DNA from 3 places in the Streptosporangium sp. H13245 genome. Region 1 is predicted to be linked to each of the others. Evidence: riboswitches for the same ligand, from Rfam matches in the RefSeq annotation. Region 1 holds a riboswitch; each other region holds the start of a gene.

Evidence for each region. A riboswitch is a leader RNA that binds a small molecule or an ion and turns the genes downstream of it on or off. The one in region 1 is predicted to bind cobalamin.
Region 2: linked by a shared signal. The riboswitch ahead of ACW9TB_RS13820 (ribonucleoside-diphosphate reductase subunit alpha) and the one ahead of ACW9TB_RS20440 (hypothetical protein) in region 1 are both predicted to bind cobalamin.
Region 3: linked by a shared signal. The riboswitch ahead of ACW9TB_RS35460 ((2Fe-2S)-binding protein) and the one ahead of ACW9TB_RS20440 (hypothetical protein) in region 1 are both predicted to bind cobalamin.

Annotation. Positions count from the first base shown of each region.
Region 1 is NZ_JBSZKT010000012.1:158,138-163,266, reverse strand. It holds gene ACW9TB_RS20450 (SDR family NAD(P)-dependent oxidoreductase) at 1-184, shown strand, start outside; gene ACW9TB_RS20445 (methyltransferase) at 287-1,345, shown strand; gene ACW9TB_RS20440 (hypothetical protein) at 1,536-1,883, opposite strand; cobalamin riboswitch at 2,137-2,332, opposite strand; gene ACW9TB_RS20435 (hypothetical protein) at 2,661-3,353, shown strand; gene ACW9TB_RS20430 (rhamnogalacturonan lyase family protein) at 3,831-5,129, shown strand, end outside.
Region 2 is NZ_JBSZKT010000006.1:181,551-186,679, reverse strand. It holds gene glmS (glutamine--fructose-6-phosphate transaminase (isomerizing)) at 1-627, shown strand, start outside; gene ACW9TB_RS13825 (Bug family tripartite tricarboxylate transporter substrate binding protein) at 741-1,760, shown strand; cobalamin riboswitch at 1,765-1,965, shown strand; gene ACW9TB_RS13820 (ribonucleoside-diphosphate reductase subunit alpha) at 2,082-4,508, shown strand; gene ACW9TB_RS13815 (ribonucleotide-diphosphate reductase subunit beta) at 4,564-5,129, shown strand, end outside.
Region 3 is NZ_JBSZKT010000045.1:31,578-36,706, reverse strand. It holds gene ACW9TB_RS35475 (BTAD domain-containing putative transcriptional regulator) at 1-1,291, opposite strand, end outside; gene ACW9TB_RS35470 (hemerythrin domain-containing protein) at 1,394-2,032, shown strand; gene ACW9TB_RS35465 (DUF4267 domain-containing protein) at 2,072-2,509, shown strand; cobalamin riboswitch at 2,593-2,788, shown strand; gene ACW9TB_RS35460 ((2Fe-2S)-binding protein) at 2,834-3,628, shown strand; gene ACW9TB_RS35455 (SDR family oxidoreductase) at 3,676-4,551, opposite strand; gene ACW9TB_RS35450 (GOLPH3/VPS74 family protein) at 4,551-5,129, opposite strand, start outside.

The sequences.
Region 1 (5,129 bases):
GCTCGCCGCCCAGCCGGTCGAGAAGGCCATCGCGCCGATCATCGAGCTGATGGACGACCCGCCGGGCAGGGGCGGCCTGCTCGCCTACGACCGCCGCCGCCCGCTCGACCCCTCCCTGCCCTCCCTCGACCCGGCCGCCGCCCAGCGCCTGTACGACCTGACCGGCCACCTGCTGCGCCCTTGACCCGTTCGCCCGAGTGCCGATTTGTCCAAGACCGAGCGGACCGGCCACCCGGTAGCTTTCGAACAGGCGACACCCGGCCCCGCGCGAGGAGAGTTCCGTGACATGACCACCGCCGAGAACGACCACAACGAGCAGCACCGACGGCCGTCGGCCTGGGAGGCGGCATCGGAGATACTGGCACCCGCGACGGACCTGGTCACCCCGATGGCGGTGCGGGTCGCGGCCACGCTGGGGCTCACCGATCTGATGGCCGGTGACGCGGTGCCCGTCGAGGAGCTGGCACGCCGCTCCGGCGCCGACGCGGACGCGCTGGACCGGCTGCTGCGCCACCTGGCCTGCCACGGCATCTTCACCGAACGGGAGCCGGGCAGGTTCGCGGCCAACGAGCCCGCCGCGCTGCTCGCCTCCGGCCACCCCGCCGGGATGCGGGCGCGGCTCGACCTGGACGGCTTCGGCGGGCAGATGGACCTGGCGTTCACCGGCCTGCTCCACACGGCCCGCACCGGGCGACCGGCGTGGGAGACGGTCTTCGGCGCCCCGTTCTGGGACCATCTCGCCGCGAACCCGCGAATGAGCGCGTCGTTCGACGCGACGATGGCCTCCGGACCCGACTACGTCGCCGACGCGGCCGAGGGGTACGACTGGTCCGGCGTACGGCACGTGGTCGACGTCGGCGGCGGCACCGGCGCCCTGCTCGCCGAAGTGCTGCGCGCCAACCCGGACATCCGGGCCACGCTCGTGGACCTGCCGGGCACGGTGGAGCGGGGACGCCGCCACCTGGCCGAACGCGGGCTGGACACGCGGTGCGAGTTCGTCGGCCAGAGCTTCTTCGACCCGCTGCCCACCGGAGGCGACGCCTACGTGCTCAGACGCGTGGTGCACGACTGGGGCGACGACGACGCCCTGCTGATCCTGCGCCGGTGCGCCGACGCGGCCGGGCGGCACGGACGGGTCGTCATGATCGAGTCGAACGGCGGTCCCGGCGACGATCCGGCCATGTTCGCCGAGATGAACCTGCGCATGCTCGTCCTCAGCGGCGGTCGCGAGCGCACCGTCGAGGACTACGCCGCCATCGCCGCCGAAGCCGGGCTCGACCTCGTCGGCGTCCACGACACCGCGCTCGGACAGGTCATCCTCGACTGCGCCCCACCGGGCCGATGACGACGACGGGGACACCCACGCCGTGATCGCGGGCCGGTGACCGGATCATCCGGTGGTACTCCGCCGAACCCCCGCTCGGACACCCCGCCGAGGACACCTGGCCGCTCGGTACGGCTACGGCGACACGGCCGAGCCGGGAACGGCGCCGTGGAACCCGCCCGACCGTCGTCATCCTCGCGCGCGGAGACCTTCACGGACGTTCGGGCCTCCGCCGGGCCGGTGGGGTGATCTGGTACAGGCCGAGAACGGCGGGCGCCTCGGACAGTCCGGGACCACCCGCGCGCAGCCAGGAGGCGATGTCGTCGACGGCCTCGTCCTGGTTGACCAGCCCCAGCCAGACCGGCCGCCCACCGGCCACCCGCCCGGCGGGAGTGGGCTGGACGACGATGACGTTGGCCTGCTCGCACACGTCCAGGCAGTCGCTGAGGCGGACGTCGGCGATCCGGGAAAGGCGGCGAACCTGCTCGTCGTGGTCGAGGCCGGGGACCTTGCGGCTGCTGCCGCAACAGCAGCCGCGACAGACAGTGATCCTGCTCATGCGTGCTCGACGCCCTTTCCGGTACGGTCCAGCGGGCCGAGCCCCGGGGGCAGCGCCCGCACGTGCGGAATGCCGGTGTGGCTCCTTCGTTCCGCCGCATGCCCGTACGCGCTCTCCTGAGGGCGGGACGCGGGTGCCGTTCCCCGGCGACGGCCGGGAGGCGGGGTCACCGGACACGTCCAGGGCCGGGAGACCGGGGTCCAGGCATGACGAGCACCGTTCCTCTCCTGGGGAGATCCGCCCCAACTTCCGCGAGGTGGCGACCGCGTGAGTCTCCTGGCTCTCGGGTCAACGCTCCTCCCGGCCTTCCCACCCGTTGTCCCGGGCAGTGGCTTCGTCGGGATTCGCTCGCCGATCACAGTGGCGGGACCGCACCGGATTCACACCGGCTTCCTCGTTCCGCGCTCGCCTACGTCGACCATGCTCGCACACCACCCATCAACGACAAAGCGGACAGCCTCGGCCCTCGGCTCGGAACCGTGACGGGGTGACAGGCGCCCTTCCTCCGTCGGTGCGCTTTGTCCGTGGGCGGCGAGCCCCCCAAAAATGATCTTGAGGTCGACCAGACGCCTTTACAATGTAGATTCCTCAGATGAGGCGCGACCGAGCCGGATCCGGCCGCGCGTTCCTCATTCCGTACATGCGGTGATGGTGTGCTAAATGGGTCTTTTCTGGGAAAATCCTCGATCAAGCGGCGAAAGATGGACGGAGATCGCCGGGAACAGTAGCCTCGGCGTCAGCCGTTCGCCGGGGTCTCGGGACAAAGAGGAGTCGTCAGTGGTTCAGAAGACGGGCAGACCGGTATCGGCCCGACCCCAGCCCGGCGCCCGCCGGTCGAACCGGGTCGGCTACACCGTCGCCGTCCTCGCCGCCACCCTGATAGCGGGATCGCTCGGAGCCGTGATCGGCCACGCCGTGGGCAGCCCCGACGCCACCCAGGTCGCCATCGCCGACATGCGGGAGGCGGAGGCGAAACGGGACGTCCAGCAGATCCGCGAGCTGACCACCCTGGCGCGCACGAGTGCCGACGACCTGAACAAGGTCCTGTCCGCACTCGCCCAGGCACTCCCCCAGGACAGGACCGCCGACGCGCAGCCCGCGAAACCGGAGCAGGTCACCGACTGGCAGCGGGTCCTCCGCGAGACCGCGGAAAAGCACGCGCCCACCCCCTCGGGATCGACCGCGACCAACGTGGCGCGCGGCGGGCTCCGCGGCGCGGTGACCGCCCTGGCCACGGCGATCGACACGTACGCGGCCGGGCTGCGGCTTCCCGAGGACACCCGGCAGACCTTCCTCGACCTCGCCGCGCGCCAGCGCTCGACCGCCGTCGCGCTGTGGTCCGTCGCGGCCACCCAGCTCGACCAGCTCAACGTCGACGCGGGCAACGGCCACCAGCACGCCTACCTGACAAGCACCCCGGAGGAGGGCGCCATCTCCTCGGACGGCATCCCGGAGGGCGAGCACGGCTGAACGGCAGGATCGAGGTCCTACGGCCGAAGCGCGACCTGGGTTCACGCGAGCACCCGCTCCCCGACGATGCCACCGGCGCGCCCGTGGCATGACCGTGCGGATGTGGCCGCGACGGCGGGCGTACCGTCGCGGTGCTGAAACTTTCAGCTCCCGGGGTTTCCCCGCGAGCCGGGGAGGCGCCGCCGTGGACGGCTCCGGTCTCCGGGAAGGCGCAGGGAAGGCGTCGGGGAGGCGCAGGTGACGCGCGGGCCGGTCGCCGGGCGGCGATGACCGGGACGGGCGCGCGGGACGCCGGTCGTACGCCGGGGCCTCCGGGAACCGCGCACGCTTCTTGACGGTCGCGACGCCGGTGCCAACACTTGGCACACATCTGCCTTCGTACCTGTGAAGCGCCAGACATCCGGCGGAAATGTTAGCGCTAACGGCATCCGTCGCGCGTTCGTGGTCCCACCGTACGTAACGAGAGGCACTCCCCCCGTGAACAGACTCGCAAGCCCTCCCCCGCGACGCGCGCGCCGTCATACCGGCGCGGCTCTCGCGGCAGCCGTCGCGATGCTGCTCGCGCTGTGCCAGTCGCTGGTGGCCGCCGCCCCGGCCGCCGCCGCGACGATCGACACCGGCGCCTGGTATCTCCTGGTGAACCGGCACAGCGGCAAGGCCGTCGACGTCCTCGACCTCGCCACCGGCGACGGCGCCCCCATCGTCCAGTGGTCCCGCAACGACGGCGCCTGGCAGCAGTGGCGGTTCGTCGACTCCGGCGGCGGTTACTACCGGCTGCGCTCCCGCCACAGCGGCAAGGTCCTCGACATCGCCTCCGGCTCCACCGCCGACGGCGCCAACGTCGTGCAGTGGGGTGACACCAATGCCGCCAACCAGCAGTTCCGCGTCGTCGACAGCGACGCCGACCACATCCGCCTGATCAACCGCAACAGCGGCAAGGCCCTCGAAACCTGGGAGTGGTCCACCGCCGACGGTGGCCGTCTCTCCCAGTACACCGACCTCAACGGCGCCAACCAGCAGTGGCGGCTCGTAAGGGTCGGCGCCACCGACCCGGTCCCCGGCGACGCCAAGCAGATGGAGGACCTGGACCGCGGCCTGATCAGCGTGCGCTCCGGCAGCGGCAACCTGGTGTCCTGGCGCCTGCTGGGCACCGAGTCCCGCGACACCGCGTTCAACGTCTACCGGGGCGGCACCCGGATCGCCACCGTCACCACCTCCACCAACCACCTGGACCCCGGCGCCGCGGCCGACGCCTCGTACACGGTGCGCGCCGTGGTCGGCGGCGTCGAGCAGGGCGCCTCGGGGGCCTCGCTGCGCTTCGGCGGCGGCTACCTGGACGTGCCGATCAGCCCGCCCAGCGGCGACCACACCGCGAGCGACGCGAGCACGGGCGACCTGGACGGCGACGGCAGGCTGGACCTGGTGCTCAAATGGGAGCCCGGCGACGCCAAGGACAACTCCCAGTCCGGGACCACCGGCCCGGTCCACATCGACGGGATCAAGCTCGACGGCACCCGGCTGTGGCGGATCAACCTGGGCCGCAACATCCGCGCCGGAGCCCACTACACGCAGTTCCAGGTGTACGACTACGACGGCGACGGCCGGGCCGAGGTGGCGATGAAGACCGCCGACGGCACGGTCGACGGCCGGGGCGTCACCATCGGCGACGCGAGCGCCAATCACGTCAACTCCTCCGGCTACGTCCTGGCCGGGCCGGAGTACCTGACGATGTTCAACGGCCAGACCGGCGCCGCGATGTCGACCGTCGGCTACGAG
Region 2 (5,129 bases), on a different contig from region 1:
GTGGCGAGCACCAAGGCGTTCACCTCGACCGCCGTGGCCTTCGCGCTGCTCGCGCTGCACCTGGGCCGGGTGCGTGACCTGTCTCCCGCCGACGGCCGCAGGATCTGCGACGGCCTGCGGAGGCTGCCGGACCAGATCAAGGAGATCCTGGCGCTGGAGCCGCAGATCAAGGAGCTGGCCGGTAAGTACGCCGAGTCGCCGAGCATGATGTTCGTGGGCCGGGTCAGGGGCTACCCGGTGGCCCGCGAGGGTGCGCAGAAGCTCAAGGAGATCTCGTACGTGCACGCCGAGGCGTACCCGGCCAGCGAGCTCAAGCACGGGCCGCTGGCGCTGATCGGCCCGGACATGCCGACGGTGGCGATCGTCCCCGACGACGAGCTGCTGGACAAGAACCTCACCACGCTGGGCGAGATCCGCGCCAGGGGCGGCCGGGTGCTCATGGTGGGCCACCGCGCGGCCGATCCCAAGCTGGCCGACGACTGCGTCGTGGTGCCCAGGAACGAGACCGAGCTGGACCCGATCCTGCTCTCGATCCCGCTCCAGCTCTTCGCCTACCATGCCGCCGTGGCGCTGGGACGGGACGTCGACAAGCCCAGGAACCTCGCCAAGAGCGTCACGGTGGAGTGACTTCCTGGCTCATGTCCGGGTACGGGCGGGAGTTCCGGCATACCCCACTTCATCACAGAAGGTGATGAAGCAGTAACCTCAAGTATGGGGGGTTCTTGGGGGAAGGGGCGCTTATGCGCCGTAGGGGGTTTTTCGCACTGGCGGCGGGGGCCGTGGTCGCCGCGGGGTGCGACGCGACCGGCGGCGCCGATCCGGCGGTGAAGCGCCTGTCCGTCCTCGAACCGAGCGCCGACGGCCACGGCTGGGACGGGATCGCGGGCAGGCTGGCGACCGTTCTGGTCCAGTCGGGGCTGGCGCGTACCGCTATGGCCGTCGAGCGGACGGGGGCCCTGGGATCCGCCCCGCGCGACGCGTTCGGCGTCTTCCAGGGCCCCTTCGCCCGCGAGGGCAGGCTGCTCGTCACCGCGATGCCGATGGTGGCCGCCGCGGAGATCGCCAACACCGTCCCCGTGGTGAACGCCTCCACCCCCCTCGCCCGCCTGGTCGGCGACTGGGCGGTCCTGGTCGTCCCCTCCGGCTCCAGCCTGCGCACCTTCGAGGAGTTCGTCGCGCGGCTGCGCCGGAACCCGGCGGGGCTGACGGTCGGCGGCCGGTTGGAGGGCGGCTCCGACCACGTGCTCTACGGCATGATCGGCAAATGCCTCGGGGTGGACACCCGGCTGCTGGAGTACGCCGGATACCTCGCCCCCGAGGACGCCGCCGAGGCGCTCCAGGCCGGAGGGGTGGCGGCCCTGCTGGGATCGGCGCGCGCCCTGCGGTCCGAGATCGTCGCGGGCCGTCTGCGGCCCCTGGTGGTCTCCTCCGGCACCCGGATCGACGGGATCGACGCGCCGACGCTCATGGAGGTCGACGTCCGCCTGGAGTACAGCGACTGGTGCGGCCTGCTGGGCCCCAAGGACATGAGCCCGGGGGACCGGGACGCCGCGATCGCCCTGTGTGACAGGATCGACGCCGCGCCGCGCTGGCGTTCCCTGTGCGCGTCCCACGGATGGAGCCGGGTCTATCTCAGCGGCGACGAGTTCCGCCAGTGGCTCTTCACCGAGACGGCCCGTACTCGCGGTGTGCTGCACGAGCTCGGGCTGTTGAAGTCCTCCGCCACAACCTGTTGGGGTAGTTGCGTCAGGCGCCCCTAGATGTAGGATCCTGCTCGTTGCTGGTTCGCCCCGCGAGGGGCGAGGCAAGAGGGAACCCGGTGAGACTCCGGGACTGCCCCGCAGCGGTGAGCGGGAACGAAAGCCGTCATTGAGCACTGGGCGAACCATGCCTGGGAAGCGACGGCCGGTAGGCGTGTGTAGTGCGCCCGTGAGTCCGAAGACCTGCCGGTGACGTGATTGTCCAGGGCCTCGTGGGAGGGCCCGCGGAACGAGGCGATCCGGCGTGCCCGGGATCGCTCGCGGACGCGTGCCCATCCGGCGGAGCCGTACGGGGAAGTCCGATCGAGCGAGGGGCACTACGTGACACAGGCATTGGCGGAGACCGCGACGGGGAGCACGGCGGCGACCGCGATGGACAAGGGTGTCGTCGGGAGCGCGGAAAGCGCGGGGAGTGCCGGGAACGCGGTGACGGCCGCGATGGACAACGGTGTCGTCGGGAGCGCGGTGGCGACCGCGACGGGGAACGGTGTCGTCGGGAGCGCGGGGAAAGCCGGGAACACCGGAAACGCAGGGAACACCGGAAACGCAGGGAACGCCGGGAACGCCGGAAGTGTGGCGGATGGGCGCAGGCTGGCCATCGACGAGGCCGCCGCCAGGGTGATCACCGATCCCGAGAACTCCAGGCTCGCCGCCGCGATGCTGGCCGAGCTGATCGCCGACGAGGCCGCCGAGCACGGTGTCCGCCGGTTCTCCGAGTCCGTCGCCGCGACCCACGAGGCGGGGCTGGTCCAGGACGGGCTCGCGGAGTTCGTGGCCGCCCACGCCGGAGTCCTGGACGCGCTGGTCGATCCGGAGGCCGACGCCAGGTTCGAGTACTTCGGGCTGCGTACCGTCTACGACCGCTACCTGCTGCGCCACCCGCGGACCCGCAAGGTCCTGGAGCGCCCGCAGCACTTCTTCCTCCGGGTGGCCTGCGGCCTGTCCGAGACCGTCGAGGAGGCCGCCGAGCTGTACGCGCTCATGGCCACCCTGTCCTACCTGCCCAGCTCGCCCACGCTGTTCAACTCCGGTTCCCGCAGGCCCCAGCTCTCCTCGTGCTTCCTGCTCGACTCGCCCCGCGACGAGCTGGAGTCCATCTACGAGCGCTACGGGCAGGTCGCGCGGCTGTCGAAGTACGCGGGGGGCATCGGGATCGCCTGGACCAGGGTCCGCTCGCGGGGCTCGCTGATCCGGGGCACCAACGGCCACTCCAACGGCATCGTGCCCTGGCTGCGCACGCTCGACTCCAGCGTCGCCGCGGTCAACCAGGGAGGCCGCCGCAAGGGCGCGGCCTGCGTCTACCTGGAGCCCTGGCACGCCGACGTCGAGGAGTTCCTGGAGCTGCGCGACAACACCGGCGAGGAGGCCCGCCGCACGCACAACCTGAACCTGGCCAACTGGATCCCCGACGAGTTCATGCGCCGGGTCGAGGCCGACGGCGTCTGGTCGCTGTTCGACCCCAAGGAGGTCCCGCACCTCACCGACCTGTACGGCTCCGCGTTCGACGACGCCTACCGGGCCGCCGAGGCCGAGGGCCGCTTCACCGGGCAGATCCCCGCCCGCACCCTGTACGGGCGGATGATGCGCACGCTCGCCCAGACCGGCAACGGCTGGATGACCTTCAAGGACGCGGCCAACCGGACCTCCAACCAGACGGCCAGGCCGGAGAACGTCATCCACCTGTCGAACCTCTGCACCGAGATCCTTGAGGTCACCGGCGACGCGGAGACCGCCGTCTGCAACCTCGGCTCGATCAACCTCGCCGCCCACCTTTCTACGCTCGCGGGGGAGACCGTCGACTGGGCCCGGTTGCGCGCGACCGTCCGTACCGCCGTGCGCTTCCTCGACCGCACCATCGACCTGGGCTTCTACCCGACCCCCGAGGCGGAGGCGGCCAACCGGAAGTGGCGCCCGATCGGGCTCGGCGTGATGGGCCTGGCCGACGTGCTGTTCACGCTGCGGCTGCCGTTCGACTCGCCGCGCGCCCTGGAGCTGTCCACCAGGATCTCCGAGGAGATCGCGCTCGCCGCCTACCGGACCTCCTCCGACCTGGCCGTGGAGCGGGGCCGCCATCCCTCGTACGAGGACACGAGGGCCGCCGCCGGGGTGCTGCACCCCGACCACTACGGGGCGGCGGGGTCTGCGGAGTGGGCGGAGATCAGGGAGCGGGTCGCGGCGACCGGCCTGCGCAACTCGCTGATGATCGCGATCGCGCCGACGGCCACGATCGCCTCCATCGCGGGCTGCTACGAGTGCATCGAGCCGCAGGTCTCCAACGTCTTCAAGCGCGAGACCCTCTCAGGGGAGTTTCTCCAGGTCAACCGCTATCTCGTCCGCGACCTCCAGGCCCGTGGGCTGTGGACCCCGCTGATCCGCGACGCGATCAAGCGCGCCGACGGCTCCGTCCAGGACATCCCGGAGATCCCCGCCGACCTGAAGGCGCTCTACCGGACCGCCTGGGAGCTTCCGCAGAAGGCGCTGATCGACCTGGCCGCCGCGCGCACCCCGTACATCGACCAGTCGCAGTCGCTGAACCTCTTCATGGCCACGCCGACCATCGGCAAGCTCTCCTCGATGTACGCCTACGCATGGAAGTCGGGCCTCAAGACCACCTACTACCTGCGCTCGCGCCCGGCGACCCGGATCGCGCAGGCCACCGTGGCGGCGCCGGTGGAGCGGGCCGCCCTCGACCCCGAGGCCGTCGCCTGCTCCCTGGAGAACCCCGAGTACTGCGACGCCTGCCAGTAGCCGTCCCGGTTCCTTCGCAGGGTTTTTCGAAAGCTTTGAGAAAGGCAGTATCCCGATGTTGCTCGATCCCGGCATGGATCTCACCCTGCGGCCGATGCGCTACCCCGAGTTCTACGAGCGCTACCGGGCCGCGATCCGCAACACCTGGACCGTCGAGGAGGTGGACCTCACCTCCGACCTGGCGGACCTGGCGAGGATGACGCCCGAGGAGCGCCACCTGATCAACCGCCTCGTGGCGTTCTTCGCCACCGGGGACTCGATCGTGGCCAACAACCTCGTCCTCAACCTCTACCAGCACCTCAACGCCCCCGAGGCGCGCCTGTATCTCAGCAGGCAGCTGTTCGAGGAGGCCGTGCACGTCCAGTTCTACCTGACCCTGCTGGACACCTACCTGCCCGATCCCGACGAGCGGGTCAAGGCCTTCGCCGCGGTCGAGCACATCCCCTCGATCCGGGACAAGGCGGAGTTCTGCTTCCGCTGGATCGACTCGCTCGGCGGGCTGACCCGGCTGGAGACGCGGGAGGACCGGCGGGCGTTCCTGCTCAACCTGATCTGCTTCGCGGCGTGCATCGAGGGGCTGTTCTTCTACGGGGCCTTCGCCTACGTCTACTGGTTCCGCTC
Region 3 (5,129 bases), on a different contig from region 1:
CGCCGAGCAGCTCCAGCGTGGCGGCGTCCGCCCAGTGCAGGTCGTCCAGTACGACGGCGACCGGGCGCTCCGCGGCGACCGTCGCGAGCCATTTCCACACGGCCTGGCGCAGGCGGAACCGTCCCGCGGTGGCGTCGGCGTGCACCGGCCCGGTGTCGGTGAGCAACGGCGCGAGGTCGTCCGCGAACCCGCCCGGGGACGCGGTCGCGGCGACGGCCCTCAGCGCCTCGGTCCAGGCCCACGCGGGCGGCGCGCTGTCGACCTCGGGGCAGTGACCGGCGGCGACCAGCCATCCGTCACGTTCGAGCCGCCTGCCGAGGTGTTCCAGGAGCGTCGACTTGCCGAGCCCGGCCTCGCCGGTGACAAGGGCGACGCGGGTCCCGTCGGCGGTGGCCTCGGCGGCGGCCGTGACCAGTGCCGACAGCTCCGCCTCGCGTCCGACGAACGAAGCCGTCTCCCGGAGAGGGGCCGTCCGCGGCGGTGGGTCGGTCTGTGGTGGCGGGGCGGTCTGCGGAGGCGGGGGTACGGCCGCGCGCAGGACGTCCGTACGCCGGGTGAGGATCGCCTCCTCCAACGCCGTCAGCTCCGGGCCGGGGTCGAGCCCGAGCTCCTCGGCGAAGACGCCGCGGGCGCGGCGGAGCGTCGCCAGCGCGTCGGCCTGGCGGCCACTGCTCCACAGCGCCAGGGCGTGCAGCCGCCAGCCCTCCTCGCGGAGGGGCTCGTCGCGGGTGAGCCGCCCGGCCTCGGGAACCACCGAGGCGGGGTCGCCGGATCGCAGGCCCGCCGCGACGTGCAGCTCGGTGGCGACCAGGCGCAGCTCGTTCAGCCGGGCCGTCTCGGTGGCGGCCCACGGTTCGTCGGCGACCTCGGCGAACGCCGGTCCCCGCCACAGCCCCAGCGCCTCGGCGAGCCGTGCCCGTGCGGCGCGCGGGTCGGTGGCCGTACGGGCCTGGCCGAGCAGGTCCTCGAACCGCCACGCGTCCACCGACTCCGGCGGCAGCCGCAGCGCGTAGCCGGGCGACGCGCTCACCAGCAGCCGGGCCGGCGTGCGCGGCGGGCGCCCCGGCTCCAGCAGCCGCCGCAGGTTGGACACGTACACCTGCAGGGACATCAGCGCCCGCGCGGGCGGCTCCCCGCGCCACAGGTCCTCGATCATCCGGTCGACCGGCACGACCTGCCCGCGCGCCGCCACCAGCAACGCCAGCACGCCTCGCTGTCGCGGCCCGCCGAGGTGGACGGCCTCACCGTTCACCTCGATCGCGAACGAGCCCAGCACCCGAATGAAACCCATGATCCGCACATCGTACGTGGCCCGCTCCAAACCACTTCCAAACCCCCTCCAAATACCCGGGAGCAGCCTGAACACGTCACAACCGATGAAGGGCGGGAACAGATGAGCGTCAACACCCAGGAGATGGAGATCGTCCACCGCGTCTTCCGGCGTGAGTCACGGCTGCTGGTGGAGCTCGTCGCGGCCGTCACCCCGGGCGACACCGCCCGCGCCAAAGTGATCTCCGGTCACTTCCGCGACTACCGGCTGGGCCTGCACAACCACCACGAGGGCGAGGACGAGCTGCTGTGGCCGCCGCTTCTCTCCCGGGTGGACCTGAAGGCCGACATCGTCCTGCGCATGGAGGCCCAGCACGAACGCGTCGCGGCCACCCTGGCCAGGCTGGACGCCGTGGTCCCCGCCTGGGAGGCCACCGCGGGCGCCGACGAACGCGACATCCTCGTGGCCGCCCTCGTCGAGCACCGCGCGGTCCTGCTGGAACACCTCGACGACGAGGAGGCCACCCTGCTCCCGCTCGCGGCCGAGCACCTCACCGAGCGGGAGTGGGCCTCCCTGGGCGACCACCTGGTGCACAACACCCCCAAGCTCACCCTGCTCACGCTCTTCGGCGCCGTCCTGGAAGACGCGAACCCGGCCGAGCGCGCCGTCGTCCTCAGGGGCCTCCCCGCCCCGGTCCGCGTCATCTGGCACGTCATCGGCCGCCCCCGCTACGCCCGCCGCATCCGCCGCGTCCGCGGCTGAACCCCGCCCCGCCCCGCTCTGAACGTCACAAGGAGAATCATGTCGCTGAAGAACGTCAACACCGCCCTGGCCACCGCCGGTGCCCTGTTCATCCTCTACATCGGGGTGTCCTACGTCCTGACCCCCGAGACGTCCGCCCCGGACTTCGGCCTGCCGAGCTGGCCCTCCGGCGACGGCGACGGCTTCCTGGTACTGAAGGGCATCCGCGACATCGTGTCGGGCCTGGTCATAGGCGTCCTGCTGCTGACGGGCCACCGCCGGGCCCTGGGCTGGGTCCTGCTGGTGGAGGCCGTCACCCCGCTCGGCGACATGGTCAACGTACTGGCCCACCAGGGCTCCACGGCCGCCGCGTTCGGTATCCACGGCCTGACCTCGGCGCTGGTCGCGGTCACCGGCCTGCTGACCCTCCGCGAGACCGGCAAGGCCCGTAGCGCCCACGAGGCCGCCGCCCCGGCGCCCGCCGTACGGGCCGCCTGACGTCCGTACGCCCCGAAGGGGTGGCCCGGCCACACGGCCGGGTCACCCCTTCGAACGCGGGAAGCGCACCGGGTGGTGCGCGCTTTGTCGTTGATGGGTGGTGTGCGAGCATGGTCGGCGTAGGCGAGCGCGGAACGAGGAAGCCGGTGTGAATCCGGCGCGGTCCCGCCACTGTGATCGGCGAGCGAACCCCGACGAAGCCACTGCCCGGGACAACGGGTGGGAAGGCCGGGAGGAGCGTTGACCCGAGAGCCAGGAGACTCACGCGGTCGCCACCTCGCGGAAGTTGGGGCGGATCTCCCCAAGAGAGGAACGGTGCTCGCCATGCCTGGACCCCGGCCCGGACTGCCGCCCGCCGCACCGTCGGCGGTGTCGGCGGCGGTCGCCGACGTCTCCACGATCAGCGGCTACTTCGACCTCGGGATCGGCCCCGCCGAGGAGGGCTGGCGGCCGCTCACCGACCTGCTGACCGGCCCCGGACCCCTGCGGGAGCGGATCACCGACGTCGCCGGACGCCTGGGAACCGACGAGCTTCGGATCGCGGCCTCCATCCTGTTCCAGGGCCTGGCGGCCCGGCTGTGGTCACCGGTCATCGGCGCGGCGGTGACGCACGACCTGCTCCTGGACCTGGACCCCGCCCGCGTCCACTGGCGGGCGGCGCCCAGCGGGCCGCTGCCACTGCGGGCCGAACGCCCGACCGGCTGGCAGGTCCTCGACCCCGCCCGGATCGCCGAACCGCTGCACCGCACCGTCCTGACCGAGCTGCTGGAGCCGCTCGCGCGGACCGTACAGGAGATCGTGAAGATCGCCCCCGGCCTGCTGTGGGGCAACGCCGCCTCCGCCCTGGCCGGAACCATCCGGACCGTCGCCCGCCAACGCCCCGAACTCACCGCGCGAGCCGTCGCGCTCGGCCGCGAACTGCTCACCACGGGAGTCCTCCGGGGCAGCGGCGACCTGGTCGAACCCGCCCCCGGACAACCGTTCTTCGTCCGGCGCAGCTGCTGCCTGTACTACCGCCTGCCCGAAGGCGGCAAATGCGGCGACTGCGCCCTCATCGACCCCGACACCCGCCGCGAGCAGTGGGCGCTGACCCTGCGGCAGGCCGGAGAACCCGCGTGAGCCACGACGAAGAGCGGCACGCAGGGGCTGTCCGGTCGCCGCAGCCGTCACACCGGTTCGGACGGGTCGGACGAAAACCGGGAGAAGGCTCGCCAGCGCCACAGGTAGCGGGGGAGCCGCCGGAGGGCGACGGGCCGGGGCCAGTCACCGGCCCGGAACCACGCCTCGGCACCGCCGTCGACGACGATGACGCTGCCGCTCATGAACGCCGCCGCGGGCGAGAGCATCATGATCACCCAGTCGGCGAGGTGCCCGGGGTCGCCCACCTCGCCGACCGGGTTGGGAAACGAGTGGAACGCCCTGGCCGCGAGCGGGTCCGCCAGTTCCTCGTCGAGGATAGGAGTCTTCACCGGTCCCGGGGCGATCACGTTGAGCCTGATCCCGGCCCCGGCCCACGCCGGGGTCACCGCCGCCCGCCGCGCCCAGTCGGTCACCGCGAGCTTCGACGCCGCGTAGGCGAAGTTGGGGGCGGCCCGCCCGTACATCCGCGCCCTTCGCACCGCCCGGTCGATGTTGCCCGCGCGGATGGCGCGGAACACGTGCCGGGGCACCGCGGGCATGACGGTCGGCGAGTTGCTGCCGAACACCACGGCACGGGCGTCGCCGCTCGCCGCGAGCGCGGGCCGCAGGGCGGTCAGCGGCTCGACCGAGCCCAGGTAGTTGGTCTGCGCGATCCTCCGTACGCGGCCGGGGCCGGGCAGGGGCCCGATCCCGGCGGCGGCGACCGCGCCGTCGAGTACGCCACCGGACCGGTCGAGTATCCCGGCGGCCGCCGCCGAGCGGCCTTCGGGGGTCGCGAGGTCGGCGACGACGTCGACGTCACGCAGATCCACGCCGATCACGGAATGCCCGGCGGCGCGCAGCCGCTCGGCCACCGCGGCGCCCATCCCCGACGCCGAACCCGTCACCGCGTAGGTGCCCATCAGTCACCACTCGGGAGGACGGCCGCCGCGACGATGACGTTGCCGACGATGGTCGCGGTGACGGTGCGCGCGACCGCCTCTGCGGCGGCCCCGGCTCCCCAGTTGCCCTGCTCAAGCTGCTTGGCGCGGGTGATCACCGGAGAGGTCCAGGGGATCTCGCGATGGAACTGGGGCAGGGTCCCGCTTCCCGAGAGCAGCGCCCCGAGGGCGGCGACCCGGCGCCGGGGTTCCGCGCCGTCGACGAGGACGTCCCGTACGTCGGAGAGGAGGCGTGCCCGGCGACCGGTTCCGCCGTCCTCAAGGACCTTCGTGTCGAACAGGCCGAGCGTCCTGCGGCTCGCGCGCCGGATGTCGCCGCGTTCGACGAGCCGGTCGAGCAGCGGGCCCCGCAGGGTCGGCCCGATCGCGGCGAGCGCCGTCTGGACACCCCGGGGTTTTTCCGCGAGGTAGTCCCACGCGGATCGCAGGATGCCGTCCGACGGCGGGTGGTCCGCGACGGCCTCCACCCGCGTCGATCCGCCCCGGCCGGGAACGGTACGCACATGCCCGCCGAGCCCGAGATCGGCGAGCACCGCTCC